4 regions of the Rhizobium sp. 05N430 genome follow, and region 2 is predicted to be linked to each of the others. Evidence: predicted binding sites of a transcription regulator. Region 2 holds the regulator's gene; each other region holds the start of a gene.
What was found. The regulator PhoB, encoded in region 2, activates phosphate uptake and scavenging genes when phosphate is short. The targets are predictions, from matches to a motif close to TGTCATNNANCTGTCAT.
Positions count from the first base shown of each region.

Region 1: a site for PhoB is predicted at 5,548-5,564, ahead of AC1DJO_RS12255 (alkaline phosphatase). Genes of this name have one in related genera too.
Region 3: a site for PhoB is predicted at 2,563-2,579, ahead of AC1DJO_RS02925 (LTA synthase family protein). Genes of this name have one in related genera too.
Region 4: a site for PhoB is predicted at 3,054-3,070, ahead of AC1DJO_RS17570 (DUF47 domain-containing protein). Genes of this name have one in related genera too.

Region 1 covers NZ_JBFTMO010000004.1:373,285-380,914, reverse strand. The annotation lists gene pdxY (pyridoxal kinase PdxY) at 1-736, shown strand, start outside; gene AC1DJO_RS12280 (carbonic anhydrase) at 799-1,440, shown strand; gene AC1DJO_RS12275 (diguanylate cyclase) at 1,532-3,124, shown strand; gene AC1DJO_RS12270 (lytic murein transglycosylase) at 3,172-3,996, opposite strand; gene AC1DJO_RS12265 (aspartate-semialdehyde dehydrogenase) at 4,187-5,221, opposite strand; partial or broken gene AC1DJO_RS12260 (hypothetical protein) at 5,333-5,516, opposite strand; gene AC1DJO_RS12255 (alkaline phosphatase) at 5,634-7,388, shown strand; gene AC1DJO_RS12250 (hypothetical protein) at 7,467-7,630, shown strand, end outside.
Region 2 covers NZ_JBFTMO010000003.1:503,684-511,313, reverse strand. The annotation lists gene pstB (phosphate ABC transporter ATP-binding protein PstB) at 1-308, shown strand, start outside; gene phoU (phosphate signaling complex protein PhoU) at 355-1,068, shown strand; gene phoB (phosphate regulon transcriptional regulator PhoB) at 1,101-1,784, shown strand; gene AC1DJO_RS09945 (GcrA family cell cycle regulator) at 1,851-2,387, opposite strand; gene AC1DJO_RS09940 (acetylornithine transaminase) at 2,814-4,013, shown strand; gene argF (ornithine carbamoyltransferase) at 4,053-4,970, shown strand; gene AC1DJO_RS09930 (Hsp33 family molecular chaperone) at 5,065-6,057, shown strand; gene apaG (Co2+/Mg2+ efflux protein ApaG) at 6,061-6,453, opposite strand; gene AC1DJO_RS09920 (O-succinylhomoserine sulfhydrylase) at 6,666-7,630, opposite strand, start outside.
Region 3 covers NZ_JBFTMO010000001.1:591,479-599,108, forward strand. The annotation lists gene AC1DJO_RS02920 (DUF1003 domain-containing protein) at 1-515, opposite strand, end outside; gene AC1DJO_RS02925 (LTA synthase family protein) at 598-2,487, opposite strand; gene AC1DJO_RS02930 (NAD+ synthase) at 2,730-4,412, shown strand; gene AC1DJO_RS02935 (NYN domain-containing protein) at 4,497-5,204, shown strand; gene AC1DJO_RS02940 (TolB family protein) at 5,237-6,067, shown strand; cobalamin riboswitch at 6,085-6,266, shown strand; gene bluB (5,6-dimethylbenzimidazole synthase) at 6,310-6,993, shown strand; gene AC1DJO_RS02950 (DUF2865 domain-containing protein) at 6,990-7,630, opposite strand, start outside.
Region 4 covers NZ_JBFTMO010000008.1:36,004-43,633, forward strand. The annotation lists gene AC1DJO_RS17550 (hypothetical protein) at 1-725, opposite strand, end outside; tRNA gene AC1DJO_RS17555 (tRNA-Asn) at 884-958, opposite strand; gene AC1DJO_RS17560 (hypothetical protein) at 1,076-1,375, shown strand; gene AC1DJO_RS17565 (inorganic phosphate transporter) at 1,385-2,389, opposite strand; gene AC1DJO_RS17570 (DUF47 domain-containing protein) at 2,389-3,030, opposite strand; gene AC1DJO_RS17575 (hypothetical protein) at 3,175-3,342, opposite strand; gene AC1DJO_RS17580 (hypothetical protein) at 3,401-3,634, opposite strand; tRNA gene AC1DJO_RS17585 (tRNA-Cys) at 3,829-3,902, opposite strand; gene AC1DJO_RS17590 (hypothetical protein) at 4,062-4,295, shown strand; gene AC1DJO_RS17595 (hypothetical protein) at 4,316-4,459, opposite strand; gene AC1DJO_RS17600 (protein-L-isoaspartate O-methyltransferase family protein) at 5,116-5,760, shown strand; gene AC1DJO_RS17605 (PopZ family protein) at 5,993-6,874, shown strand; gene AC1DJO_RS17610 (valine--tRNA ligase) at 6,993-7,630, shown strand, end outside.

The DNA of each region.
Region 1 (7,630 bases), on a different contig from region 2:
GCATCCCGGTCACGGGCGTTCGACGCGGCTGACATTCGACGAGGCCGATTTCGATGCGGCGATCGACGATCTGGTCAGGGCCCCCTGGATCGGCGAAGTGAAGGCAGTGCTGACAGGCTATTTCGGCAATGCCGCGCAGGCCAAATCCGTTGCCCGGCTAATCGGCGCACTGCGCCAGGACAATCCCGATCTGCTCTATGTCTGCGATCCGGTGATGGGTGACCTCGGCGGTCTGTATGTTCCGCAGGCGACAGCCGAAGCTATCCGCGATCACCTGATCCCGCTTGCATCTCTGGCAACACCGAACCGCTACGAGCTTGCCTGGATGGCAGGCGCGCCTCTCGATGACAACACGGCGGTGATGGAGGCAGCGCTATCGCTCGGTCCGTCGCGAATGCTGGTCACGTCGGCGGTGCCGATGATGACGGGTGGGACCGGCAACCTCTATCTCTCGGGCCGGCATGCGCTGCTGGCCGAGCACAGGCTCATCGATAATCCACCGAACGGGCTCGGCGATCTTCTTGCGGCTCTTTTCCTGTCGCGGCTGCTTTCCGGCATGGACGATGAAAAGGCGCTGCAACTGGCAACGGCCAGCGTCTATGAAGTTCTGGCGCGTGCGGTCAAGCGCGGCAGCGACGAGTTGACGCTGGCGAGCGACGCATCGAGCCTCGCAACGCCGATGGCGATGGTGCAGATGCGCCATTTGCTGCATCCGGCACAGCGGCGCAAGAAATAGCAACGACTCATTTTGCACTGCAGCAGTTGATCTTCTGCGCACCAAGCGTTAATCGAAATCCTATGCAGCGTTTTCCTGGAACACTTCTGGACGGTTATCGCAACTTCATGAGCGGGCGCTACGCAGATGCGCGCGACCGATACAAGACTCTTGCGGAAAACGGCCAGAACCCGACGACACTCGTCATTGCCTGTTGCGACTCCCGTGCAGCACCGGAGTTGATCTTCGATGCCGGTCCGGGCGAGCTCTTCGTCATCCGCAACGTCGCCAATCTCGTTCCGCCTTATGAACCCGACGGGCATTTTCACGCCACATCCGCGGCGCTGGAATTCGCCGTGCAGGCGCTGAAGGTGACCGACATCGTGGTGATGGGGCATGGCCGTTGCGGGGGCATTCGAGCTGCCCTCGATCCAAGCGCTGAGCCGCTGTCTCCGGGTGACTTCATCGGCCGCTGGATGTCGCTGGTGAAGGACGCTGCCGAACAGATCGGCAGCAACGATATCATGACCCAGACCGAGCGGCAGACGGCGCTGGAGCGTGTATCGATCCGCAACTCGATCAACAATCTGCGGACTTTCCCCGAGGTCAAAGCCCTCGAGAAGGAAGGCAAGATTGCCTTGCACGGCGCCTGGTTCGATATCTCGACCGGCGAACTGTGGGTCATGGATGCGGAAAGCCGGGATTTTATCCGCCCGGAAGTATAGGCCTTAGCCTATAGGTTTATGGGTTCTTTAAGGAATCCCGTTAAGATTTCATCGACAGGCACCCTCAACCACCGGCTTACGGCGGCCTTCGATGAAATTTGAGACTACCAGCAAGATCATTCTGGCGGCAATCCTGCTGCCGTTCATGTTCATGATCGCCGAAGGCGTTCTGGTTGTCCGTTCGTCATTTCATCAATATCTGTCGCTTGAGAAGGACTACCGCTTCGCCGACGTGCTGGCGCGCGGCGGCACGATTGCGGCGACAGAAATTTTGGGGGAGATCGTCGCGACGCGACAGTATCTCGCTCATCCGGGCAGCGAAACCGCTGCAGCGATGCAGCGGAGCCGCCAGCAGCTCGACGGTGAACGTCAGAAGTTCAAAGGTAGTCTGCCGCCGGTCGACCGGCTTGACGGAAATCTGGGGGCTGAGCTTTCCGATCTCGCGCTGGCTTATAGCCGCATCGTCTCTATCCGCGCGGCGGTCGATCGCGGGCTCTATGCCGGGAGCGACCCAGTCTATGTCTATTGGCAGGCGGCGATGAAACAGCTCGATGTCGTCGATGCGCTCTCGCCACTCATCCAGGATCCAGTGCTGCTCGGGAAGTCGAACGAGCTGATGGGCGTGCTGCTCACCTATTATGCCGAGCGGTTGATCACCTCACTCGGCACGCGCTACCTCAACGAACACAATTACAGCCTTCGCTCCAGCGACCTCTTCATGCAGGGCAGAACCATGCAGGCGGCGGGCATGGACCATATGGTGTTTCACAGTTCGTCACCGCTGGTTGCGGCGATCATGGAATATCTGAAGAGCCCCGCGCAGGTTCGTGCCGATGCCGTGACCGACGCGATATTGACGCGGGAGGCGCGTCCGCTTGCTGCCGTTCGCGACGAGTGGTCGCGCGCGCAGGCCGAACGCATCGATTTTCTCAAGGGAAAAATCGGCGAAGCCGCTGCGGATATCCACCGCACCGGAGAGGCGCTCGCCAAGCGTTCGCATCTTCACATGACGTTGGTTTTCGTTCTCTGCGGCGGTCTGCTCGTTCTTGCTGGTGTCGTTGCCACGCTGGCGACCAAGGGGTTGAGGATGATCTCGCGCCTGTCACGCGAGCGCGAGGCGCTGGTTGGCGAACTCAGAAGCGCTGCGCAGACGGATCTCCTGACAGGTCTCTACAATCGCCGTGGCTTCGAGGCGGCTGCCGCAGCGCTCTTTGCCCAGGCGGAAAGCGGTTCGCGCTGGATCTCCGTCGTGCTTTTTGATCTCGATCACTTCAAGAAGATCAACGACATCCATGGGCATGACGCAGGTGACATCGTGCTTCGCCATGTCGCGGCAACGGCCAAGCAGCATTTTCGCAGCTTCGACCTGCTGGTCCGGCATGGCGGTGAGGAGTTTCTGGCCTTGCTGCCCGATGCGTCGCCGGATGAGGCAGCAGATATTGCCGAGGGCGTTCGCGCCGCCATCGAGGCTGCGATGGTCGATCTTCCTGGCGGCGAATGTCTTTCGGTGACCGCGAGCTTCGGCTGCGCCGGCCGGACGCTTGGCGGCGGCACGCACAATTTCGAAGATCTCGTCAAGCGTGCCGATATGGCGCTCTATGCCGCCAAGGCGTCCGGACGCAACCGTGTCGTCTCGGGTCCGCTGGTGCCACAGGCCACCGCGGTCAAAGCCGAGGCCAAATGAAAAAGGCGCCGCAAGCGGCGCCTTCAATTCAATTGCAAATAGGTGGCTTACTGGCCGCCGTCGATCTGCTGGCCGATATAGGCGATCGCCTGCTGATAGACGGTTGCCGCGTTCCAGCCCTGGATAGCGACGAAATTCGGTTCGCCCGGCTGGTAACCGGCACCTGCCCGCCAGCCATGACCCTTCAGGAAGTTTGCGGTCGAGGCCAGCGCGTCGGCACGCGAACCGACCATGTCGACACGGCCATCGCCATCGCCATCGGCACCGAAGCGGACGACATTGCGCGGCAGGAACTGCGTCTGGCCGATCTCGCCATGTGCGGCGCCGCGCGCCTGCGGGCTGAGATAGCCTTCCGAGACGAGCTGCAGGGCAGCATAGAGCTGGTCGGTGAAATAGTCCGAGCGGCGGCAGTCATAGGCCAGCGTCGAAACGGCTGACAGCGTGTGCTGCGTGCCCATATAGCTGCCGAAGCCGGTTTCCATGCCCCAGATCGCGATCAGCGGGCCGGCCGGCACGCCGTACCGGCGCTCGATTGACGTGAAGAGAGCCTGGTTGGAGCGCTTCATGCCCTTGCCGCGGGAAATGATCGCCGCGCCGCCACGCTTCTGCATGAAGGCGTCGAAGGACAGCTTGAAGCTCTTTTGGCCGCGGTCGGCGGCAATCGTCGGACGATTGTAGGCGACGTTGGCGAATGCACGGCTCAGAACCGACTGGCTGACGCCCTGTGCTGCAGCTTCCTGCTTGAATTGCTGCACCCAGGCATCGAAGCCGGCGCCGTTATTGCCGCATTGCGCGGCATTGGCCGCTACCGGAACTGCATGGAAAGCGCCCACCGCCGCGATGGCCGCCACCAAGAATTTTGTCATGCGCATGAGAAACCCCGATCTCGATCTGCAGTCGCTGGAATGCCGGGCAGAATGCCAGCCAAGGGTGATTTTGTCACGATCACCTTTTGGCGAGATTGGCTCTCTGCCGCACGATTGCCGCCTGGCTGGTTCAAAGAAAGCCCCGCAAGTCTGGCGACATGCGAGGCTGATAGCAAGCTATGGTTAATATTCGGTATCAGGCGGCCTGCTTGCGCGGCTTGATGAGGCCACGATTGACGAGCAGCTCGGCAATCTGAATGGCGTTCAGCGCGGCGCCCTTGCGCAGGTTGTCGGAAACGACCCACATGTTGAGACCGTTTTCGACCGTCGCATCTTCGCGGATACGCGAGATGAAGGTCGCATCCTCACCGGCAGATTCGTAAGGCGTGATGTAGCCGCCGTTCTCATGCTTGTCGATGACGAGGCAGCCCGGTGCATCGCGCAGGATGTCGCGTGCCTGATCGGCGGTGATCTCGTTTTCGAATTCGATGTTGACCGATTCCGAATGGCCGATGAAGACGGGCACGCGAACTGCGGTGCAGGTCACCTTGATCTTCGGGTCGAGCATCTTCTTGGTTTCGGCCAGAACCTTCCACTCTTCCTTCGTATAGCCGTCTTCCATGAAGCTATCGATATGTGGAATGACGTTGAAGGCGATGCGCTTGGTGAACTTCTTGTTCTCGATCGGATCGGCAACGAAGACGGCGCGCGTCTGGTTGAAGAGCTCGTCCATGCCATCCTTGCCGGCGCCTGAGACCGACTGGTAGGTGGAGACGACGACGCGCTTGATCTTGGCGAAATCATGCAGCGGCTTCAGCGCGACCACGAGCTGGGCGGTCGAGCAATTCGGATTGGCAATGATGTTGCGCTTGGTGAACTGGGTGATGGCGTCCGGGTTCACTTCCGGCACGATCAGCGGCACGTCCTGATCGTAGCGCCAGGCCGACGAGTTATCGATGACGACGCAGCCCTGCTGGCCGATCTTCGGCGACCACTTCTTGGAGACTTCGCCGCCGGCAGACATCAGGCAGATATCGGTGTCGGAGAAATCGTAGTTTTCGAGATTGAAGACCTTCAGCGTCTTGTCGCCGTAGGACACTTCCGTGCCCTGCGAACGCGAGGAGGCAAGTGCTACGACTTCGTCAGCCGGAAAGCCACGCTCGGAGAGGATGTTGAGCATTTCCCGGCCGACATTTCCGGTTGCTCCCGCGACTGATACTTTGAAACCCATTTTCAGCTCTCTTTCTCTTCTCTCCTCTTGTCCGGTGAGGGGGGAAAGCGCGAAATCATCGCGGCTTCCTGTCCCCAGCCGAGCCGGGGAGAGAGCGGCAGGCCAGAGACGTCAGACGGTTTTCGTCGTCGTTTTGGCCTTGGTTTTGGAAGAAACCGGAACGGCAATATCCACCCCGGCACTCAGTGCCCGGTCATTGCATGCAGCAATGGCGTGTTCGAAGCGAACCATGGATAATTCCTTTTCCGCCGTTGCTCATAAAACGTTTTCCACAGGAGTCAAGGTTTTTGCGCCTGCGGGCGGCGCCTGGTGTCGGTGCGGCAGATTGTCATACCGGTGTCATCGACATGTCATCCCCCAAGGCTATCTCCGGCCCGTTGTTCATTTACTGCAACGAAAACGGGGGTTTTCCATGCGTATGATTTTTGCCGCTCTGGCGGCCACGACGATTCTTGCCGGTGCCGCGCAGGCGACCACGGTTTATCCGCTTGATCGCGCAACGATTCTTGCCGGTTCGCCATTTGACTTCAAGGTTGAGCTCAGCAAGCAGGTAAAGCCCGAGGACGTGAAGATCACGGTCAACGGTCAGGACTACAAGACGGCTCTCGGGGGCGAGGCCAAGTTTGTAGAGCTTGAAAAGGGTAAGGACGACAAGGCACTCGGTTCCGCCGTCATCCTGCGTGGCCTGACGATCGCCGCACCCGGCGACTACAAGGTCGAAGTGTCGGCCGGCGACGAGAAGAAGTCGGTTACCTGGAATGTCTACGGCACCGGCGACGCGCCGAAGGCCAAGAACGTCATCTTCCTGATCGGCGACGGTCTTTCCGTTGCGCATCGCACGGCAGCCCGCATCATGTCAAAGGGCATGACCGAGGGTAAGGCGAACGGCCGCCTCAACATGGACGATGTGCCGCCGGCAGCTTTCATCGGCACATCGGCAACCAACGCTGTTGCCACCGACTCCGCCAATACCATGTCGGCTTACATGACGGGCCACAAGACCGCCGTCAACGCGATCGGCGTCTATGCAGACCGCACGCCCGACTCGCTCGACGACCCGCGCGTCGAGACGATTGCGGAAGCGATCCGCCGCCAGACCAAGAAGTCGATCGGCATTGTCGCGACCGCCGAAATCGAGGACGCCACACCGGCTGCGGTTGTCTCCCACACGCGCAATCGCAACGACAAGGCCGATATCGTCGGGATGCTTCTCGATGTGAAGCCGGAAGTCGTCCTCGGCGGCGGTTCTGCCTACTTCCTCGGAAAGGACGTTCCGGGCTCCAAGCGCAAGGATGACAAGGACTACATCAAGCTCTTCCAGGACGCCGGCTACAAGCTTGCCATCGACAAGAACGAGCTTGCAGCCAACGCATCGGCTGAAGGCAACCTTCTCGGTCTCTTCCATACCGGCAACATGGATGTCACGCTCGATCGCGAATTTCTGAAAAAGGGCACCGTCGAGAAATTCCCGAACCAGCCGGGTCTCGTCGAGATGGCAACGGTCGCGCTCGATCGCCTGTCCAAGAACCCCGACGGTTTCTTCCTGATGGTCGAGGGTTCGTCGATCGACAAGATGTCCCATCCGCTCGATTGGGACCGCGCCGTCGTCGACACCATCGAATTCGACAAGGTCGTCGGCCTTGCCCGCGAATTCCAGAAGGCCCATCCCGATACGCTGATCGTCGTCACCGGCGACCACACCCATGGCGTTTCGATCATCGGTACTGTCGATGACGAAAAGCCGGGCACGGAGATGCGCGAAAAGGTAGGCACCTATGCCGAAGCGGGCTTCCCGAATTATACCGACGACAACGGCGACGGCTATCCCGACAAGATCGATGTCACGCGCCGCCTCTTCCTCAGTGCCAATAACGGCCCCGACCATTACGAGACGTTCCGCCCGAAGCTCGACGGTCCATTCGTTCCTGCCGTGCAGAACGAAAAGAAGGAATATGTCGCCAACGAACAGTACAAGGATGTTCCCGGCGCCGTCTTCGTTCAGGGCAACATTCCGAAGAGCGGCGACAGCGGCGTTCACGCCGTCGATGACGTCGTCCTGCAGTCGGATGGTCCGGGCTCGGAAGGTTTCCGCGGCTATATGGAGCAGAGCGATGTCTACAAGGTCCTCGCCGACGCTTTTGCACTCGGTGTAAAACAGACCAACTGACGGAGCGCGGTGAACCGCCTCTTCCGCGTAATCTTCCCGGCCGCCGATCTGCGGCCGGGAACTTGCAAGGAGTTTGATATGCATAGGATCACACGCCGGAGCCTTTTCGGTATGATGATGGCATTGCCGGTGCTGACGTCTGCAAGATGTGTCGAAGCTGCCGACGCAACGCTCAGCTTCGATGAGCTCTATGGGAAATTCGGCGTTCTCGGCCTCGAATTTTCCGAGAAGGTGAAGGCGCT
Region 2 (7,630 bases):
GCGGTCAGCAGCAGCGTCTCTGCATCGCCCGCGCCGTCGCCGTCAGCCCCGAAGTCATCCTCATGGACGAACCCTGCTCGGCGCTCGACCCGATCGCCACGGCAAAGGTCGAGGAGCTGATCCACGAGCTGCGCGAAAGCTACACGATCGTCATCGTGACGCACTCCATGCAGCAGGCGGCCCGCGTCTCGCAGCGCACCGCCATGTTCCACCTCGGCAACCTCGTCGAGGAGAACGACACCGACAAGATGTTCACCAATCCGGACGATCCGCGCACCCAGGACTACATCATGGGCCGCTTCGGCTGATCTTTGGCGTCACGACTTCCGATAGAGACACTCAAGGACATTTCCCATGGCATCGACACATATCTTTTCTGCATATGACGAAGATCTGAAGTTCCTGACCCGCCGCATTTCCGAAATGGGCGGCCTGGCGGAACAGATGGTCTCCGACGCTGTGCGCGCGCTGGTCAACGGCGATGGCGCACTGGCGCAGAAGGTCATCTCCGACGACGTGATCCTCGATCACGCCGAGCGCGAGATCAACGACAAGGCGATCGTCACCATCGCCCGCCGCCAGCCGATGGCGTCGGACCTGCGCGAGATCATGGGTTCGATCCGCATCGCCGCCGACCTCGAGCGCGTCGGCGATCTCGGCAAGAACACCGCCAAGCGCGTCATCGCCGTGCAGAGCACCGGCGTTCCGCGCAAGCTCGGCCGCGGCCTGGAGCATCTCTCCGAACTGGCGCTCGTCCAGCTCAAGGAAGTGCTCGACGTTTACACGACGCGCGCCGCCGACAAGGCGAAGTCGATCCGCGAGCGCGACGAGGAAATCGACGCGATGTACACCTCGCTGTTCCGCGAGCTCCTGACCTACATGATGGAAGATCCGCGCAACATCACCAGCTGCACGCATCTGCTGTTCTGCGCCAAGAACATCGAACGCATCGGCGACCACGCCACCAACATCGCAGAAACCATCTACTACATGGCGACCGGCGCCCAGCCGGAGGGCGAGCGTCCGAAGGACGACACCGCCAACACCGTCGGCGCGGTCACGGAATAATATCCGGACCGGGCCTCAGGAGACAGAACAGAATGATCCCGAGAGTTGCAGTCGTTGAAGACGAAGAAGCACTGAGCGTGCTTCTTCGTTACAATCTCGAAGCCGAAGGTTTCGAGGTCGACACCATCCTGCGCGGCGATGAGGCGGAAATCCGCCTTCAGGAGCGGACGCCGGACCTTCTTATCCTTGATTGGATGCTGCCTGGCGTATCAGGCATCGAGCTTTGCCGTCGGCTGCGCATGCGCCCGGAGACCGAGCGTCTGCCGATCATCATGCTGACGGCGCGCGGCGAGGAAAGCGAACGCGTTCGCGGCCTCTCGACCGGTGCCGACGACTATGTCGTCAAGCCGTTCTCGACGCCCGAGCTCGTCGCTCGCGTCAAGGCGATGCTGCGCCGCGCCAAGCCCGAAGTTCTCTCGACCGTGCTGAAATGCGGCGATATCGAACTCGACCGTGAGACGCACCGCGTTCATCGCAAGACCCGCGAAGTCCGTCTCGGACCGACCGAGTTTCGCCTGCTGGAATTCCTGATGGCCTCTCCCGGCCGCGTCTTCTCGCGCTCGCAGCTTCTGGATGGCGTCTGGGGTCACGACATCTATGTCGACGAGCGCACCGTCGATGTCCATGTCGGCCGTCTGCGCAAGGCGCTGAACTTCTCCAACATGCAGGATGTCATCCGCACCGTTCGCGGCGCTGGATATTCGATGGAAGCTTGAAGCTCTCAGGTATGGGACACAAAAAAACGGGCCGTAAGGCCCGTTTTTCGTTTGTGCTTACCCGGCTCAGTTTGCCCGTGCCGCTGCCCTGCGGCGCTCGTTGACCGGCTGGTAGGCCAGGCGCTGGTGGTAGGTGCAGTAAGGCGAAGAATCCGGGCTTTCGCAGCCGCAGAAGTGGAAATCGTCCTTCAAGGGATCGCCGACCGGCCACTTGCAGGTGCGCTCGGTGAGCTCCGTCAGGCCGAGACGGCGGGAAATCGGGACGATCACGTTCTTGGCGGGACGGTATTCCATCTCCTCCATGACGTCGATCTCGATCTCTTCCTTCAGCATCGTCGCGCCCTGCTGGCGGGTGACCGTACGGGTCGTCGCCAGACGCGATGCGTAGGTTGGGGCGCGGGGTGCTGCCGCCGTACGCTTGGGAGCGCGGGCAGCCGTGGCGTTGCCGCCGGCCTTCGCACGGCCCGGCAGCGCCAGACGGTGAACCTTGCCGATAACGGCGTTACGGCTGACGCCGCCAAGCTGGGCAGCGATCTGGCTCGCGCTCAGCCCTTCGGACCACAGTTTCTTGAGTTTCTCGACCCGCTCGTCTGTCCAGTTCATGCCCTGTGTCTCCGCCGTTTAAGCGTTGCGAAGGCAGAATCCCTCACTGTTTGCCCCGAACGAATCCGGCACAAGAAACGCTTGACTAATTTTGGTGACTAGTTCCGCCGCATGCAGTCTAGTAATTGAGTTTTAACCTAGTGTGAGGCTGACTCCGTGACAAGAGTCGCAGGAATCCGGATGAATCGAATTCGGGGTTTTCCCCAACTTGCTTCCCCTGAGAGTCATTTCTGCAACATTAGCTGTTGATAAAACGCGACATTGCTTGAGCGTCTCTCAGAAGCCACGAAAGCCGCAGTTTTGTTGACATTGCAGTGCGAAAAGTAAATAGTGCCAGTCGCCGCCGAAAGGCGGCATTTTTAATTTTTCGGACCTGGTTTTTTAGCCGGAGTCCGGTTGCCCGTAACGCTGACAGGAGACCGCGCCATGGCTGAAGCCGCGCCGCTATATGATACCTATTCTCGTGCCCCATTGCGGTTCGAGCGAGGTGAAGGCGTGTGGCTGATCACCGAAACTGGCGAACGATATCTGGATTTCGGTGCCGGCGTCGCGGTGACCTCGGTCGGCCACAGCAATCCGCATGTCGTGGATACCCTGAAGGCACAGGCCGACAAGGTCTGGCACCTGTCCAACATCTATGAAATCCCCGGGCAGGAAAAGCTCGCCAGGCGGCTGACGGAGGCGACTTTCGCCGACAAGGTGTTCTTCACCAATTCAGGCGCGGAAGCCCTGGAATGCGCGATCAAGACCGCACGCCGCTACCAGTATTCGAAGGGCCATCCCGAGCGCTTCCATATCATCACGTTCGAAGGCGCCTTCCACGGCCGGACGCTGGCAACGATCGCTGCCGGCGGGCAGGAGAAGTATCTGGAAGGCTTCGGCCCCAAGGCGCCGGGTTTCGACCAGGTGCCCTTCGGTGATATCGACGCCGTCCGCGCCGCAATCACTGATGCGACCGCAGGCATTCTGATCGAGCCGGTTCAGGGCGAGGGTGGCATTCGCCCGGTGACCACCGAGTTCATGAAGGCGCTGCGCGCGCTCTGCGACGAGAAGGGCCTGCTGCTCATTCTCGACGAGGTCCAGACCGGCGTCGGCCGTACCGGTAAGTTCTTTGCCTATGAGTGGTCCGGCGTGACCCCTGATATAATGGCTGTCGCCAAGGGCATCGGTGGCGGCTTCCCGCTCGGCGCCTGCCTGGCAACGGCGGACGCTGCGTCCGGCATGAAGGCCGGCACCCACGGTTCGACTTATGGCGGCAATCCGCTGGCCATGGCCGTCGGCGGCGCCGTACTCGACATCGTCCTTGCCGAAGGCTTCCTGCAACATGTCCGTGATGTGGCTCTGGTCTTCCGCCAGGGCCTCGCGTCGCTCAAGGATCGTTATCCCGACGTCATCGAGGATATCCGCGGCGAAGGTTTGTTGCTCGGCATCAAGGCTGCTGTCCCCTCGACGGAGCTCCTGGCTGCCATCCGCGGCGCGCATCTGCTCGGCGTTCCCGCCGGCGACAACGTCGTGCGCCTGCTGCCGCCTTTGGTCGTCACTGCCGAGGAGGCCCGCGAGGGTCTTGCCCGCATTGAGCAGGCTGCCGAAAGCATTCGCGCATCGAAGGCCAAGAAGACGGCTTGAACGGATAGATGCCTTCCGGGGCAAACAGGTAAGGACGACATGGCTTCCCCCAAACACTTCCTCGATCTTTCGGCGATGAGCTCTGCCGATCTGCGCGTCATCATGGACGACGCGATGCTGCGCAAGCAGGCGTTCAAAGCAGGCAAGGGCGACAAGCCGCTGGCCGGCAAGATGCTGGCGATGATCTTCGAAAAGCCCTCCACCCGGACGCGCGTCTCCTTCGACGTCGGCATGCGCCAGCTGGGCGGTGAGACGCTGTTCCTCTCGGGCACCGAGATGCAGCTCGGCCGCGCCGAGACGATCGGCGACACGGCCAAGGTTCTGTCGCGCTATGTTGATGCGATCATGATCCGTACGACCGAGCATCACCGGATGCTGGAACTTGCCGAACACGCGACGGTACCGGTGATCAATGCACTGACGGACGATACGCATCCCTGCCAGATCATGGCCGACATCATGACCTTCGAAGAGCATCGCGGCCCGGTCAAGGGCAAGACGATCGCCTGGACCGGCGACGGCAACAACGTGCTGCATTCGCTGGTCGAAGGAGCTGCCCGTTTCGGCTACCGCATGAACATGGCTGTCCCCCTTGGTTCCGAGCCGAAGGATCACTATCTGAACTGGGCCCGCAATGAGGGCGCCGAAATCATGCTCAGCCATGATGCCGACCGTGCGGTCGAAGGCGCCGATTGCGTGGTAACCGATACCTGGGTCTCCATGAATCAGGAACATCGGGCTCGCGGTCACAACGTCTTCCAGCCCTATCAGGTCAATCAGGCTTTGATGGCGAAAGCAGGCAAGGATGCATTGTTCATGCATTGCCTGCCGGCCCATCGTGGTGAGGAAGTGACGGACGATGTGATCGATGGCCCGCAATCCGTGGTCTTCGATGAAGCGGAAAACCGTCTTCATGCGCAGAAGTCGATTCTTGCATGGTGCCTGGGCGCGATCTGAACCATATTGGACGCCACATCCGGCCTGATGGCCTGGTGGCCGCGCGAGCGGGAAGACAGCTTGGTCTGCCGCTCTGACGACTAGGAGTAAGACCATGGCAGACACAGCCGCCGCTCTCAACGAGCTTCATTTCGCCGGCGATGATCACGTCGTCCCCTTTCAGGTCGAAGGCCTGGATGTGCGTGGCCGCGCCGTCCAGCTCGGCCCGATGCTCGACGCCATCCTTGAGCGCCACCACTATCCCGCACCCGTCGCCCGGCTTCTGGCCGAAGTCGTGGTCCTGACGGTTCTGCTCGGCACGTCGCTGAAATTCGAAGGCAAGTTCACGGTGCAGACCAAGGGCGATGGCCCGGTCGACCTGCTTGTTGCCGATTTTGCCACACCCGAGAACGTACGCGCCTATGCACGCTTCGATCAGGCGCTGCTCGATCAGGCGATCGCCGCCGGGCAGACCGAACCTGAGCAGCTGCTCGGCAAGGGCGTGCTGGCCTTCACCATCGATCAGGGTAAGTTTAGCCAGCCCTATCAGGGCATCGTCGAACTCGACGGTACCTCGCTCGAGGATATCGCCGGTGTCTATTTCCGGCAGTCGGAGCAGATCCCGACGCGTGTCCGTCTGGCGGCTGCCGAACTTCTCGACCGCGACAGCAGCGGCAAACCGCGGCATCGCTGGCGGGCAGGGGGGCTTGTCGCTCAGTTCCTGCCGGAAGCGCCCGAGCGCATGCGCCAGCCGGACCTGCATGGCGGGGATGGCGACGAGCTCGCGGCGGGCGTCAAGGAAGACGATGCCTGGGCAGAAGCCCGCGCCATGGTCGAGACCATCGACGCCGACGAGCTGACGGATCCGCTGGTCGGAACCGAGAGGCTTCTCTATCGCCTGTTCCATGAACGCGGCGTGCGGGTTTTCGAGGCCAAGCAGGTCTATGACCGCTGCAGCTGTTCGCGTGAAAAGATCGGCGGCGTTCTGAAGGGCTTTTCGGTCGAGGAAATCGAGGCCAGCCAGGAAAACGGCGAGATCGCCGTAACCTGTGAATTCTGCTCGACCACCTATCGTTTCGAGCCGGCGGAACTGCAGCCGGCCGAATGACGGTCAGTTCAGCACTCTGAGAAGGCCGGGCGAATCCAGGGAGAAGGCGGGTATCTCGACATCGAAGAGCTCGCCTTCGTCCGTTTCCATCTGGTAATGGCCGAACATCAGCCCCGATGGCGTATCGAGCGGGCAGCCGGACGAATATTCATAGGTATCGCCGGGCTCCAGCCGTGGCTGCTCGCCGACGACTCCAGGTCCCGTTACCTCGTCGACCACACCGTTCTGGTCCGTTATGTTCCAGTAACGGTTGACGAGTTTGACCGATAGGCCGGAATTGTTGCTGATGACGATGCGGTATCCCCAGACATAGCGATCGTCGTCCGGATCGGATTGCTCCTCCAGATAAAACGGCTCGACAACAACTTCTATATCGCGTGTGAGGGCCCGGTACATGCCTTACACCTTAGTCGGGATATCTTACTCGTATCTTATACGGCATTGGCTCCGTCAAGAAATGCCACCGTATCATCAGCCAAATACAGGCGATTGCACGCCGTTTTGATTGTTAATCCTAACATTCAAAGTTAATGACTCTAATAAAGCAGAGCTGACTGAAGCTTTAGGTGGGGCGGGCCGCCGGACCGGCAAGTCCGGCGGCTTACTGCTTAAGCCGGGATCTTCGACAGAGCCTGGGCGAAATCTTCAAGCAGATCGTCGGTATCTTCGATGCCTGCCGAAAGACGCACGGTGCCGGCCGAAATGCCGAGTTCGGCACGCGCCTCATCCGAGAGGTTCTTGTGCGTTGTCGTCGCCGGATGCGTGATCAGGCTGCGCGTATCGCCGAGATTGTTGGAGATCGTCACCACATCGAGTGCGTTCTGCAGCTTGAAGGCAGCTTCCTTGCCTCCCTTCAGCTCGAAGCAGACCAGCGTCGAGCCGCCGGTCATCTGCTTGGCGATGATGTCGGCCTGCGGATGGTCCTTGCGGCCGGGATAAATGACGCGGGCAACCTGCTTCTGCTCGGCCAGGAAATCGGCAATCTTTGCGGCATTCCTGGTCTGCTGGGCCACACGCAGCGGCAGCGTCTCGATGCCCTTCAGGAGCGTCCATGCGTTGAACGGCGACATGGCCGGGCCAGTATGGCGGAAGTAGTCGTGCAGGTGCTCGTCGATCCACGCCTTGTCGGAGAGCACGACGCCGCCGAGGCAGCGGCCCTGGCCGTCGATATGCTTGGTCGCCGAATAGATGACGATGTGAGCGCCGAGCTCCAGAGGCTTCTGGAAGAGCGGCGTCGCAAAGACGTTGTCGACCACGACCTTGGCGCCGACCTGGTTGGCGAGCTTGGCAACGCCGGCGATATCCACGATCTCGAGTGTCGGGTTGGTCGGGCTTTCCAGGAAGAACACTTTGGTCTTCGGCGTGATCGCCTTTTCCCAGTTTTCCAGGTATCGGCCGTCAACGAGCGTGCATTCGATGCCGTATTTCGGCGCCAGCGTCTCGACCACCCAGCGGCAGGAGCCGAAGAGGGCGCGGGCCGCAACGATATGATCGCCAGCCTTCAGCTGGCAGAGGATTGCAGCGGTGACGGCGGCCATGCCGGAGGCCGTGGCGCGTGCATCTTCCGCACCCT
Region 3 (7,630 bases), on a different contig from region 2:
AGCGCGGCACTGAGCCTGGCGACGTCCTCGCGCAAAGAGGTCAGCTCGGTCAGCACGCGCATGTCGATCTTCTGGTGCAGCGCCAGCACTTCCAGCTCGGCCTTCAGGTTCACCTCGTAATCCTTGGCTGCCTCCAGCCGGTCACGCTCGGCCTGGCGGTTCTGCGACATCATGATGATCGGTGCCTGGATGGCGGCGAGCATCGAGAGGATGAGATTGAGGAAGACGAAGGGGTAGGGGTCGAAGGCGCCCGTCGCCAGGATGATGGTGTTGATGACAGTCCAGATCACCAGGAAGGCCAGAAAGGTCAGGATGAAGGACCAGGAGCCGCCGACGCGGGCGATGCCATCTGCAATGCGCTGGCCGAAGGACGACTCGGCCGAAAGGACGGCGTTGACGTTGGTGGAGATGATCTTCCGTTCATGCGCCTTCTGCAGCACGCGCTTCTCGATGTCGCCGAGTTCGTCGGCACTCTTGCCGAAATGCGTGTGGATGAAATTGGGGAGGTTATACATGCGAGGCTCCGATGCTGTATCGCGTCGGAGCCAGTATTCCCGCTGATGGCCTGAATGCAATGCGAATTAGTGTCTTAGCTGCTCAGTGGCTGGCTTCGTTGACCATCACATGCTGCGGGAAGAAGCGGTCGAGCGTCTGCGCCTTGCCGAACATGACGTCGTGCTGCAGGTAGCGGTAATAGCGCACCAAGGGATCGAGCTTCTTCGGATCGAGCACCCAGTCAGGCGTCACCTCGTTCTTGCGGGTTGCCAGCTGGTAGCGGTCGATGATGTCGTATTTCTTCTGCACCCGGCCGAGGAAGCCGGTGTAGTAGGGATGCTCGAAGCCGGCGAACTTCAGAAGATTGTAGGAGATCAGCGACGGGCTGATGGTGCCGACATCTCGCTTGACGCCTTTCTTGTTCGACCAGATCACCAGCGGCGTCTCGTGCTGCTGCTTCATCACATCGAGGGGCGCCTTGCGGGTGGCGACCTGGTCCGGCATGTAGCCGGCGCTCATATAGACATTGCCGAGCGGCGGCAGGTGGTCGCCCCAGAGCACGATGATCGTCTCGCGGTCGCGGTGCGAGGCCCAGTCCATCAGCATCTTCAGGCTGTCGTCGGCTTCCTTAACGCCCTGCGTATAGGTCGCGAGCGTTGCGCGGTCGGCTTCCGGGATGTCGCCCTGGATGTCGATCGAGTTATGGGCGTAACGGTTGGCCTCGTAGGGGCCATGTCCCTGCAGGGTGACAGCGAAGAAGAAGAACGGCTTATCCAGTCCGTCGCCCTCGCGCATGATTTCCTTCATCAGCGAGTCGTCGGAGGCAAAGATGCCGCGCTTTTCCATCGGCGGCAGGGTTTCCTCGGTGCGGAACTCCTCGAAGCCGAAATCCTTGTAGACCTCGTTGCGGTTCCAGAACCAGCCGCTGAAAGGATGGAGCGCGCGCGCCGTATAGCCTTCGCCGCGGAAGAAGGTCGCAAGCGAGGGGACGTCGCGGCGAATATATTGCTGATAGGGAATGCTGCCGTAGGGCAGGAAGGCATTGGAGAAGCCGGTCAGCGCCTCGAACTCGACATTGGCGGTCATGCCGCCGAATTCGGGCGAGAACACATAGCCGGATTGCGAGGCGCGGATCGTCGGCATCGGGTCGGCGCTGAAATTCAGCTTCTTCAGCCGCGTCGGATCCCAGAAGGATTCGCTCATCAGCATGATGACATCGGGTTTTTCACGCGGACCGGCGAGATAGCCGTAGTTGCGGGCCGGGATCGCGTCGAGCGCTTCGGCGTTGAGGCCGGCAGGGGCTGCCACATCGGCCATTGGCACATTGAAAATGAAGGCCAGGATGAAGCCGTTGCTGCGGTAGTTTTCCTTCTGGTCCCACATCATCGGCACGACCTGCAAGCGATCGCGGATATAGGAATATTGCGAATAATCCATCAGTGAACCGAAGGCGGCGATCACCGGCAGGCCGAGGCAGAGGCGGCGCAGCCGCGCCTGGTTCGACAGCTTCGGGAAGGTGCGCCAGGCATAGCGCCAGCCGAACACCATGCCGGCGGCGAGCAGTACCAGGCCAACGACGATCGCTACCGCCGTGAACGGCCGGTCACGCACCATCACCGGCAGCAACTCCATGATCTGGCGGCCGAAGAGGATGTCCGAGGGATAGAAGGGATCGGACAGGTAATGCTGCTTCTGATTGGAGACGAAAGCCGGGATCAAGACAAGCGGAACGAGGATCAGCGCCGAGAGATAGCGGCGGCCGAAGGCAGCATCGAGCGTCAGCATCAGGATCGTCAGCATGACGACGGTAGTCATGCCGGGGCGGGCCGTCGAGGTCAGGAAATCGCCGACATCGGCAAGCTTGCTGCGGGCGATCCATTCGACGGCGATGACGCTGAGCAGTGCCATCGAAAAGGTGAATGCGATGCTGAGGGCGGCTCGGGCGGCGGGAGAGCGGACATTCGTGCCGAGACCAGCAGAAAGCAGCGCCATTCTTCTGGCCTGCGCGGACTTCATGACCAACGCGATCAAGGGCGGACTCCAATGTCATTCCCGCCGTCATCCCGGCGTCATAAAACCTTCACCGAACTGTCACATGCCCGCCATGAACGCTAGATGAACCGTTAATGTTTCCTTGCTTTTCCCGAAGATTTGAATTTTCGTCTGAGCAGACCCGGCGGCTTTTCATGGCAGGACACGTTGCGGGGCGAACGCGCGCGCGCTAAATAGATGACATGACACAGGAAAACGCTCCCTTGAACACGCTCCGGATTGCCGTCGGCCAGCTCAACCCAACGGTCGGCGATGTTGCTGGAAATCTTGCCAAAGCCCGCGAGGCACGCGCCGATGCGGCCCGTCAGGGCGCGGATCTGCTGCTTTTGACCGAGCTGTTCATTTCCGGCTATCCGCCCGAGGATCTGGTGCTGAAACCGGCATTCCTGAAGGCCTGCCTCAAGGCCATCGAGGACCTCGCAGCCGATACCGCGGATGGCGGACCGGGTCTGATTGTCGGCTTCCCGCGGCAGGGCGAGACCGGGCGGCACAATTCGGTCGCTGTGCTCGATGGCGGCAAGATCCTGGTGTTCCGGGACAAGATCGATCTGCCGAATTACGGCGAATTCGACGAGAAGCGCGTCTTTGCCGAAGGCTCGATGCCGGGACCGGTGAATTTCCGTGGCGTCAGGATCGGCGTGCCGATCTGCGAGGAGATCTGGAACGATCTCGGCGTCTGCGAGACGCTGGCCGAAAGCGGCGCCGAAATCCTGCTGGTGCCGAACGGCTCGCCCTATTATCGCGGCAAGGTGGATGTGCGCCATCAGGTGGCACTGCGTCAGGTGATCGAAACGGGCCTGCCGCTAATTTTCGCCAACCAGCTCGGCGGCCAGGACGAACTGGTCTTCGACGGCGCGAGCTTTGCCTTCAACGGCGACAAGTCGCTGGCCTTCCAGATGAGCCAGTTCGAACCGGCGCTTGCCGTCACCACCTGGAAGCGCGGCGACAATGGATGGCGTTGCAGTGAAGGACCGATGTCGCATATTCCGGAGAAGGAGGAGGCCGATTACCGCGCCTGCTTGCTCGGCTTCCGCGACTACGTCAACAAGAATGGCTTCAAGAATGTCGTGCTTGGCCTCTCCGGCGGCATCGACTCGGCGATCTGCGCGGCAATCGCCGTCGATGCGCTGGGCGAGGAGCGGGTGCGCACCGTCATGCTGCCCTACCGCTACACGTCCGAGGATTCGCTGAAGGACGCTGCCGAATGCGCCAAGGCGCTCGGCTGCCGCTACGACATCGTGCCGATCGAGGCGCCGGTGACAGGCTTTACCTCGGCGCTCTCGGACCTCTTCGAAGGCACCGATAGCGGTATCACCGAAGAAAACCTGCAGAGCCGCGCCCGCGGCACGATCCTGATGGCGATCTCCAACAAGTTCGGCTCGATGGTCGTCACGACGGGCAACAAGTCGGAAATGTCGGTCGGCTATGCGACGCTTTACGGTGATATGAACGGCGGCTTCAATCCGATCAAGGACCTCTACAAGATGCAGGTCTATGCGATCTCGCGCTGGCGCAATGCGCATGTGCCGCCGGATGCGCTTGGACCGTCAGGCGTGGTGATCCCGCAAAATATCATCGACAAGGCGCCCTCCGCCGAACTGCGCCCCGATCAGACCGACCAGGATTCGCTGCCGCCTTATCCGGTTCTCGACGACATTCTCGAATGCCTCGTCGAAAAGGAAATGGGTGTCGACGAGATCGTCGCGCGCGGCCACGATGTCGCGACCGTGCACCGGATCGAGCATCTGCTCTATCTTGCCGAATACAAGCGCCGCCAGTCGGCGCCCGGCGTGAAGATCACCAAGAAGAATTTCGGCCGCGACCGCCGCTATCCGATCACCAACCGTTTTAGGGATCGTGGTTAGCGATCGTTAACCCGATCAACCGAAAGCTGCTGACGGCAGTCTCTTCTCGCGTTTCTATGCTTTGGAAACGCGGGAGGTTTGAGCATGCGGGAAACCAAAGTCGCCGTCTTCATCGATACGGAAAACCTGCCGGCGCGCTGTGCGGGAGAGATCATCAGCATCGCCGGCGGATACGGACGCCTTATCGAGCGCCGGGCTTACGGCGACTTCACGAAAGAGGCGGCGCAGCCGTGGATCGCGGAGGCCGGACGTCAGGCACTCAGCCTGCAGACGGCTGTCAGCTCCCATTCCGGCAAGAACGGCGCGGATATCCTGCTTGCCATCGATGCAATGGAATATCTGGCCGGTTCGGCGATCGATCTTTTCTGTATCGCCAGCAGCGACCGCGATGTCGGCCATCTGGCGATGCGTATCCGCATGCGCGGCAAGCAGGCGATCGGACTGGGCGCGCCCAACGCATCGGCGCTGTTGCGGCAGTCCTTCGATGATTTCTTCGAGCTGAATGTTGGTGAGGCGAATTCCACCTTTGCGCTGCCGAAGGTGATTGCGCTGCAGCCCTCTCCAAATATCCGGCCCTATATCACCCAGGCGCTGCAGGCGGCCAAGCTGCAGGGCGAAGGCTGGCTCGATATCGCTGAACTCGGGACGCTCTTGCGGCAGGTCTATCCGGAGTTCAAGGCGCAGCATTTCGGCGCTCCGAACCTCAGCTCGCTTTTGAAGCGATGCGCCTTTATCGAAACGCAGATGCATGGCACAAACCGCATGCAAATCAGAATGAAGCGGAACGGCTAAGCGCCGGGCCGCAGCAAATGCGGGAGGCATGCATGCGCAGTTCGGTCGAGATCTACAATATCCGCACGGCCAAGAGCCGGGTCGTGTTCCAGACGGAGCAGCTGATCGAGGCGCCGAATTTCTCGCCCGATGGCCGCTACCTGCTGCTGAACGGTGATGGCCTTCTCTATCGCTTGTCACCGGACGGTGAGGGCGGTTTGCAGCAGGTCGATACCGGCTTTGCCACGGCCTGCAACAACGATCACGGCATTTCGCCCGATGGCCGCCGCTATGTGATTTCCGACAAGACCGAGCACGGCAAATCCTGCATCTATACGCTGCCGTCGGAAGGCGGCGCGCCAAAGCAGATCACGGAAAACCTGCCGTCCTACTGGCATGGCTGGTCGCCTGACGGAAAGGAACTCGCCTATTGCGGCATTCGCGGCGATCTCTTCGATATCTACACGATTTCTGTCGATGGCGGCGCGGAGCGGCGGCTGACGCAGGGCGAGGGGCGCAATGACGGGCCGGATTATTCCTTTGACGGGCAGTGGATCTATTTCAATTCCAGCCGTACCGGGCTGATGCAGATTTGGCGCATTCATCCCGATGGGACCGGTTTGGAGCAGGTCACGCATGACAATTACGGCAACTGGTTTGCCCATCCGGCGCCTACCAACGACAAGGTGCTGCTGCTTTCCTACGACCCTGACGTCTTCGATCATCCGCGCGACCTGCATGTGCGCCTGCGGTTGATGGATATGGACGGCGGCAATCTGACGACGCTCTTCGAGCTGTTCGGCGGGCAGGGCACGATCAATGTTTCCTGCTGGTCACCAGAAGGTGACGAGTTTGCCTATGTCCGGTATTTCCCGTCTACTTGAAGCGTCTCTGAAAAGCGGGCAAGAGGCTTTGGTCAGGTGCCCGCTTGTCGCGGGAGAATCGGGAATCCGGTGCAAGCCCGGAACGTGCCCAACGCTGTAAGGCCGACGCCTGCCGCATCATGCCACTGGTTGACACCGGGAAGGCTGCGGCGGGCGGATGACGCCAAGTCAGAAGACCGGCCTGGCATCATAGACTGATCCCGCGCGGACGGCGGGGCGGTTGCGTTGTTGGGGATTTGACGATGCGGCCCATGAACAAGGATGCGCTTGAAGGCGCGTCCGCCTTTTCCGCTGACGAGCGCGACGCCGTCTACCGGGCGATCATGACCAGGCGCGATGTGCGCGACCAGTTTCTGCCGGATCCTGTGCCATCCGATGTGCTGGTGCGGCTACTCGAAGCTGCGCACCACGCGCCTTCGGTTGGCTTCATGCAGCCCTGGAATTTTATCGTTGTCGAAGATGCGGGTGTGCGGCAGCGCGTCTGGAACGCCTTCGATCGCGCGAACCGCGAGGCGGCTGGGATGTTCGATGGCGAGCGGCAGGCGACATACCGCTCGCTGAAGCTGGAGGGCATCCTCAAGGCGCCGCTCGGCATCTGCATCACTTGCGATCCGTCGCGCAGCGGTGACGTCGTGCTGGGGCGCACACATAACCCGCGTATGGATAGCTATTCAACCGTCTGTGCAGTGCAGAACCTCTGGCTCGCAGCACGGGCTGAAGGCATTGGCGTTGGTTGGGTCAGCATTTTCCATGAGAGCGAACTCAAGGAAATTCTCGGCGTGCCCGCGCATATCGAGATCGTCGCCTGGCTCTGCGTTGGCTATGTCGATGCGCTCTATAGCGAGCCCGAGCTGGCCGTCAAAGGCTGGCGGCAGCGGCTGCCGCTCGACGAGCTGATCTTCCGCGATGGCTGGGGCCGCCGCTAATTCCGCTGTTGCTGCTGCGGCTGCGGGCCCGATGTCGCCGGGTTCTTTAGGTCGATACTGCCCTGGTCGCCGGCGAGAAATTGCGGGCCGATCTGGCGTACCTTGCTGTTGCCGGGGTCATAGGGACGGTCGGGTATCTGTGCCTGCGGCGCAGCCGGTGTGGGGGCTGCAGTTGCCGGCGGCTTGGTGGTGATCGTCGTGATCGAGCCTTTCTGCGGCGGCGCGCTGACCGTCTGGTTCTTGCGCATCTGCTCGTAATAGGCGGTCAGATTGCAGGTGCAGGAGGATTTCTCGCCGGGCGCTCGGTTCTTGTAGGCGAAGGCGTTTGGCATAGCGCTGTAGCGGGCGCCAGTCGCGGCCGAGATCATGTTGGCCGCGTCGGTGTTGGAGACGTCCTGATAGAACAGCTCCGTCTCGATGCCGGGGCACATTTTCGAGCAGGTCGAGGCGTCGCGGCTGAAATCGATCGAGGTCGCATTGGTGCTGATCGGGAAGAAGCCGCCGTCGCAGATGCGCACGCACATGGTGCTGACATGCGACATCATCTCGCCGCGGGGCACGCCATATTGGGTGTTGCCTTCCTCGCCGTTGCCGAGCGGAATGAAGGTATCGCCGCGCATCGCCTGTTCTTCGGTAC
Region 4 (7,630 bases), on a different contig from region 2:
GCGAAAACCAATTCGACATGAGATCGAAGAAGTTCGAATAGCGTCGGCGATAGTTCCTCCGCATCACCGCCTAGGACGCGCCCGCACGTCTGATTGTACATTCCGATCTGGATAATGTTTGCACGAGTTTCCAGCTTTTCTTGAAGCGTTGTAAATGCGTCGCGAAGGCGGGGTGAGCAGTTTGACAGCGAGAGCTGATCGTTAACATAGGCGCCCTTTTCCATAGCGGTATCAAGGGCCGCAGCAGCGATATCCTTTTCGCGCTCACGTGTGCGTAACGGCTGGTCAACGACGACGACGCGGTCGCCCTCAAAGCCAAACTGGAACGCTGCGGGTTTTTGGCCGGGCACGGTATCGAGAACCTCGTCAGGGCCGAGCTGATTGAGACCGATTCTCAGGCCAGCTGTCAGGTTCGCTATACCAGCAAAGTCATGAAGGAGAACGCGCACGTGTCCGCTGACGTGCGAACCGTTTTCCTGCTCGTAGCGACCCTCTGCAAGATTTTGAAGGGTTCCGATCAAGCCTTCGAGCCGCTCCACGTCGGCAGTGCGAAGAGTGTCAATTTTGCCTAGTTGCCGTCTTACCTCAGAGCGAAGCTCGTTGAGCTTCTTGCCAGCGAAGCCAGCGCCTTCAAATCGAGGGTCGGATTTTTGAATTGCTCTTTCGATCCGAGCGAGACGGGTGTCCATTTCTTGAAGAAGATTTCGGAGCTTGTCCGGCCTCATCGTTTTCCCATCGCCGTGAACTCATTGGTAATATACGGCGACAGTTCGGACGGCGCTAGGCTGTCCAATCAAACTTATCCACAAGGCTGCTATCGAGAACGAGGAGAAAGTAGCGGAAATAAAAAGGGCCGCGCTATGCAGCGCAGCCCTTCAGAATTTGGCTCCCCGGGCCGGATTCGAACCGGCGACCTGTCGATTAACAGTCGAATGCTCTACCGCTGAGCTACCAGGGATCACCGCTTGCCGCGGTGTGAGTGGGCTAATACAAATGCTTGTTCGATTTGCCAAGCGGTTTTTTCAAAAAAATGACATCTGCTTGCAATTGCTGCACTTATCCCCATCTCCTGTGGATGACTGACGGGAAAAACAACACTGGAAATTCGCGAGCCAAGCGCTTTGGCATCGATCATGCGACCGGGGAGCTCGTTCTTGGCTCCTGGCGCATCCCGCTGCCGCGCTCGCGCATGGCGCGGATCGGCATCGGACTGCTGCTGATTGTCTGTGGCTTCCTGGGGTTTCTGCCCATCCTCGGCTTCTGGATGTTGCCGCTGGGCTTCATCGTGCTGTCGCACGATCTGCCTTTGGCGCGCCGCTGGCGCCGCAGGCTGTCGGTCTGGTGGCACCGGCGGGGCAGGCCCGCCGGTAGCTAAAGTCTGGAATCAGGCGAAGAAGCCCGCGGCCCAGTAGAACAGCGCCGAGATCAATGCCGCCGCCGGCAGCGTCACCACCCAGGCGATGACGATATTGCCGGCAAGCCCCCACCGCACCGCTGAGACGCGCTTTGCCGCGCCGACGCCGATGATGGCACCGGTAATCGTATGCGTCGTCGAAACCGGAATGCCGAGCCATGTCGCGCCGAACAGCGTCAGCGCTCCGCCGGTCTCGGCGCAGAAACCCTGCATCGGATTGAGCTTGGTGATCTTCGATCCCATCGTGTGGACGATTCGCCAGCCGCCGAAGAGCGTACCGAGCGCCATCGCCGTCTGGCAGGAAAGCACCACCCAGAGCGGAACGTGGAAGCTGCCGCCGAGATAGCCCTGCGAATAGAGAAGCACGGCAATGATGCCCATGGTCTTCTGCGCATCATTGCCGCCATGGCCAAGCGAATAGAGCGAGGCGGAGACGAACTGCAGGATGCGGAAGGTGCTATCGACGGCAAACGGCGTCTGCCGCACGAAGATCCACGAGACGGCGAGCACCAGGAACAGCGCCAGCAGAAAGCCGATCATCGGCGACAGCACGATGGCTCCTGCCGTTTTCAGCAGGCCGCCCCAGACGATCGAGCTGAAGCCGACCTTGGCGAGGCCGGCGCCGACGAGACCGCCAACGAGCGCATGCGACGAGCTCGACGGTATCCCGAAGACCCAGGTGACGATGTTCCAGATGATTGCGCCCATCAAGGCCGCAAAAATCACCAGCGGGCTGACGATCTCGGGATTGATGATGCCGGTGCCCAGCGTTTCCGCCACATGCAGGCCGAAGAACAGGAAGGCGATGAAATTGAAGAACGCCGCCCACATCACGGCATATTGGGGCTTCAAAACACGAGTCGAGACGATTGTCGCGATCGAGTTCGCCGCATCGTGCAGTCCGTTCAGGAAATCGAAGAACAGCGCGACCGCGATCAGTCCGATCAGCAGCGGAAAGGCGAGGGTGGCATCCATCAGACGTTCTCGATCACGATGCCGCTGATTTCGTTGGCAACGTCCTCGAACCGGTCGACCACCTTTTCGAGCTCGGCATAGATCTCGCTGCCGATAATATAGGCCATCGGGTTGGAGGCGCCGTGACGGCGGAACAGGTCTTTCAGACCGAGATCGTAAAGCTCGTCCGACTTGCCTTCGACACGCGTGACTTCCTCAGCGATCGATGTCAGCCGCTGCGCATTGGCGCCCATCCGGTCGAGAAGCGGAATGGCCTCGGCAATCAGATGTGCCGCCTTGACGATTTCCTTGCCCATCTCCTGCATACCGGGATCGAAGCTCTTCTGTTCGAACAGGCGGATGGTCTTGACCGTCTTGTGCATCATGTCGATCGCGTCATCGAGCGACTGGATCAGATCCTTGATGTCGCCGCGGTCGAATGGCGTGATGAAGCTGCGGCGCACGGCCAGCAAAACTTCGCGGGTAATATCGTCGGCCTCGTTTTCCAGCGTGACGATGCGGTTGCAATGCCGCTCGGTATCGTTTCCGGCCAACAATTCGTTCAGCGATTCCGCCGCGCCGACGACGGTGCGCGAGTGCTGAGCAAAAAGATCGAAGAATCGATCTTCGCGCGGAAGAAGTTTGCGAAACCAGCTTAACATGGCGACCCCGTGAGTGCTTGAGTTGTCACGCAACTGTCACAAATGGGGTCCTGTTGCAATAAAAGCCGGGCCGAACATACCGCGCCAGCAGGCTTTTCCACGCGTTTGAGGCAGGTTTCACACAGCCTCGGGAATACGATTCTCTTAATGAAGGTCGAGTGTCAGCTGCCGGTTCTTGATTTGAGGCAGAGGCAGGCCGATATCGATCTTGCCGAACACGCGCCGTCTGCGCTCCTCGTCCTTTTCCCGCTCGGCGCGGCTGGCAGCCACGGTCGCAAGCGCATTCGCAATCACCTGTTCGGCATGGGTCATAGGAACCTCCGTCTGATGTTCCTATTTTGTTCTCATTCAAGCGAATAGTCAAGTCTGCTCATTCACCGAAGTAGAACAGCGGCTCGCGGGTCAGTTCGCCGTTGCCGATATGGCCATACAAGTCCTGGCCGAGGATCCAGTAGGTAATTTTTTGCGTCGTCAGGGAGAAAACATAGTCTCCGTCGATCCAGTGCTCGGCCTTGCTGCCGCCGATTGGGAACAAAAACTTGCCTGCTTGAAATAGGACCGCTTTCTCAGACTTATGATCGAAAATGTATCTCGTTTTCGCCATGTGTCATCCCGCTTCTATACGCAGGATGCAACGTCACATGGGATCTTGATCATGTCTATATTATCAGAAGTAGAGTCGGATTATATTCACAGATAAGCTTTAGCTTAAACAGCATTATCCCAAAAATGGATAATACATCACCGGCCGCAGGGGCGGGGATTTATTCCGGCAATACAAGCTTAGATTGTTGAATTTGGAGGCCTCGCCCGGAATTGAACCGGGGTACAAGGATTTGCAGTCCTCTGCGTCACCACTCCGCCACGAGGCCATCCGTGAACGACTTGTTCAGTGGTGGCGCGGATTTAGAATGATCCAAAGGAAACCGCAAGAGGTGTTTTTCGAAAAATCTTGACCGGCAATAACTCGTCCACCGTCAATCGGCATCCGGCGCCCTTGATCATTCAGCGAATCCGCTCATTATCCATATATGAGGAATATCTCAAAACCCTTTGTCACCAAGGATGATCCCGACCGCCACATCCGGTGCCAGGACGCGCTGCAATTCGCGTTCCGCGATTTGATCGAGGCGGCGGTTGCCGCCGGATGGAGTGAGCAGGAAGCGCTGGATGCCGTCGGCTATCTTGCCGAAGGGCATATGCAGGAGCGGGTAGCGAGGGCGGACGCCGCGGCATTGGCGGCGCTTTTGAAGACAATGCGCTGATCCGCGCGGCGATCAACGCCTCAATTCGATCTTTGAAGCGCGGCAATCGGCGAGACGCCACCTGTGGTGACGCTGGGTGCGGCAGAGCCGATCAGTGGAATGCAGAGAATGATTGCGACGAAACCGCCGATAAAGCAGGCGCCGAGTATCAGGGATCTGTTCATGCCTATTCCGCGTTCGCTTCGATTGCGGCCTTTGTCGCATGGGAAGCTGACAGGTTCCTGAAACGCTGTTCAGGGTCTCGGTGCGGATTTCAGATAAAGATAGGCGCCGATGGCAAAAAAGCTAAGCGTCAAGCCCGGCCAGGCGATGAACACGGTCGTGTAGCCGCATGCGCCAGTGAAGCAATCTCCGAGCGTTCCCGCCAAGGATAGCCGCATGGACAAGACGCCCGCAAGAATGACGCTTGCGGCGGCGATCAGCAGCAGAATGAAAATCGTAAAACCCGTGCTTCGCATTCGAACCTAAAGAGCGGGCCTACTGATTCCTGCCTGCTGCGCTGTGATTGTCCTCAACTCGTCCGGCTGTTGACCAGCCCGCAGCAAAGAATGCCGACGAGCGCCGCACCGATGAACAAGTCGAAGAGTGTGAAATGCACGAACATGGCAGACATGGCCTGCTCCTCCTCATTTCCTCCGGTTGCAAGAATACCACAGGGCCACGCTTTATGCCACTTCGGAGTTTGGAATGCGCTCCGGCGCACGCGACAGCGCCGCGTCCACTCAAGTATTCTTGCCGCAGCCGCGCGCGGAGCCTTGAAAGCATCCGAACCCGGGATTAAGAGACGCATGTAGCCGCTGAAAACGGGCAAGAGGATAAGATGGATTTCGAAGCAGCACGCGTGAAGATGGTCGACAACCAGATCCGTACGACGGACGTGACGTCCCATTCCGTGTTGAGCGCGTTCCTGACGGTCGAGCGCGAAACTTTCGTGCCTGAAAAGTCGAAGGCGCTGGCCTATATCGATAATGACGTCGAGATCTGTCCCGGCCGCTTCCTGATGGAAGCCTCGCCGCTGGCAAAGCTGCTGCAGCTTGCCGCGATCACCAAGGACGACACGGTTCTCGAAGTCGGCTGCGGTACCGGCTACACCTCGGCGCTGCTGTCGCTGATCGCCGGTTCGGTTACCGCTCTCGAATCCGATGAAGCGCTTGCCGCAACGGCAAAGGCCAATCTGGCAGCCTATCCGAATGTCGCCGTTGTCACCGGCGGTCTCGAGAAGGGCCATACGGCCGGCGCGCCTTATGATCTGATCTTCGTCAACGGTTCCGTCGAGCATGTTCCGGCAGCTCTTCTCGGCCAGCTCGCCGAGGGCGGCCGTCTGGTCACGGTCGAGGGTTACGGCAACGCCGCCCGCGCCAAGGTCTTCGTTTCCGAGCGCGGTGCCGTTTCCGAAAACGTCTTCTTCAACGCGTCGGTCAAGCCGCTGCCGGGCTTCGCAAAGCTGCGCGAATTCGTGTTCTGAGCAGCATTGCATTGCTCCTTGACGATGCGGGCGCCTCGGGCGCCCGTTTGCGTTTGCGGCGCTGAAACCGGGCCGGGCAGACGGTCCGCAGTTCATCCAACAAAACTGTGCATGGACGCATTCATTTGATTCGCGATGATTTTTTTCGCGTCTTGGGTATTCTAGTGTCTAGGTGATTCGGATGCCCACACCACGCAATCCGATCGTTGCTTTTAGCATAACGGGGATAGATATGGCTCAGCCAAGCGTAGCGCGTGAACCGTCCATGGAAGAGATCCTGGCGTCGATCCGCCAGATCATCGAGAGCAATGATCCGGGTGCCGGCAAGGCCATTTCCCAATCTCTGCCGCCGGTTTACGGCGATGACGGCGAAGACGAGGGCAGCGACTCCAACATCCGTCTGACCGTCGACGACACCTATGCCAATGTCGAGTTTCCCGAGCCGGTGATGCAGGCCGATCCACGCTTCGTCGCCGCCAATTCGGCAGGCACGCGCGATATCGAGGAGCCCGCGCGCTCCATGTCGCTTGCCGATGTCGCCGCCCGGGTTCGTGCCGCCTCCGAGCGTCTGCCGGCCCAGCCGCCGCGCGAGCTTCCGCCGGTCTTCCGCCAGCCGGAACCCGTGGCCGAGCCCGTCGCTGAACAGGTCCGTGCACCGGTCGAGCATGTATCCGCTCCCGTCGTCGCCCCGCTGCCGGCATCGAAGCCGGCGCCGCTTGTTGCCGAAGCCGCACCGGTGGACGCTGCCCCTCAGCCGGTAGCAGCCGCTGCCACAGAAGTGTTCCCGGAGCCGCAGGCAACGATCGCTCCGCAGGCCGAAATCGCGCCGGAGGCACCCGTCGTCGAAGCCCCGGTTGCCATGCCCCAGTTTCTGCCGCAGATCATGGAAGAAGCCCAGGCGCTGATCTCGCAGGATGCCAGCCTTCAGGTCGCACGTTCCTTCGAGGAACTGGCGCTTGCCATCGATGGCGCCGAGCGCCGCTCGCTGGATGAGATCGCCGAAGACATGCTGCGTCCGATGCTGCGCGAATGGCTGGACGACAATCTGCCGACGCTGGTCGAACGCCTCGTGCGTGAAGAAATCGAGCGCGTGGCGCGCGGTCCGCGCCGCTAACCGGAAACGCTTTTTACCGAACAAGCCGCTCCGGTCTCCGGGGCGGCTTTTTTATTGACTTGCCCGCAGCCATCCTATTTACAAACCCCATCCTAAAACCCCGAAGTTTGGTCATAAAATGCTCGACAAGACCTACGATTCCGCCGCAGTCGAACCCAAAATCGCTGCGAAATGGGACGAAGCCGATGCTTTCCGCGCTGGCGCCAACAAGAAGCCCGGTGCCGAAACGTTCACGATCGTCATCCCGCCGCCGAACGTGACGGGCTCCCTGCACATGGGCCACGCGCTCAACAATACGCTGCAGGATATCATGATCCGTTTCGAGCGCATGCGCGGCAAGGATGTGCTGTGGCAGCCGGGCATGGACCATGCGGGTATCGCCACGCAGATGGTCGTCGAGCGCAAGCTGATGGAACAGCAGCTTCCGGGTCGCCGCGACATGGGCCGCGACGCCTTCATCGACAAGGTCTGGGAATGGAAGGCTGAATCGGGCGGCCTGATCTTCAACCAGCTGAAGCGCCTTGGCGCCTCCTGCGATTGGTCGCGCGAACGCTTCACCATGGACGAGGGTCTGTCGCAGGCCGTTCTCGAAGTGTTTGTAACGCTTTACAAGCAGGGGCTCATCTACAAGGACAAGCGTCTGGTCAATTGGGATCCGAAGCTGCTGACGGCGATTTCCGACATGGAAGTCGAGCAGCTCGAGGTCAAGGGTAACCTCTGGCATCTGCGCTATCCGCTGGAAGAGGGCGTCACCTA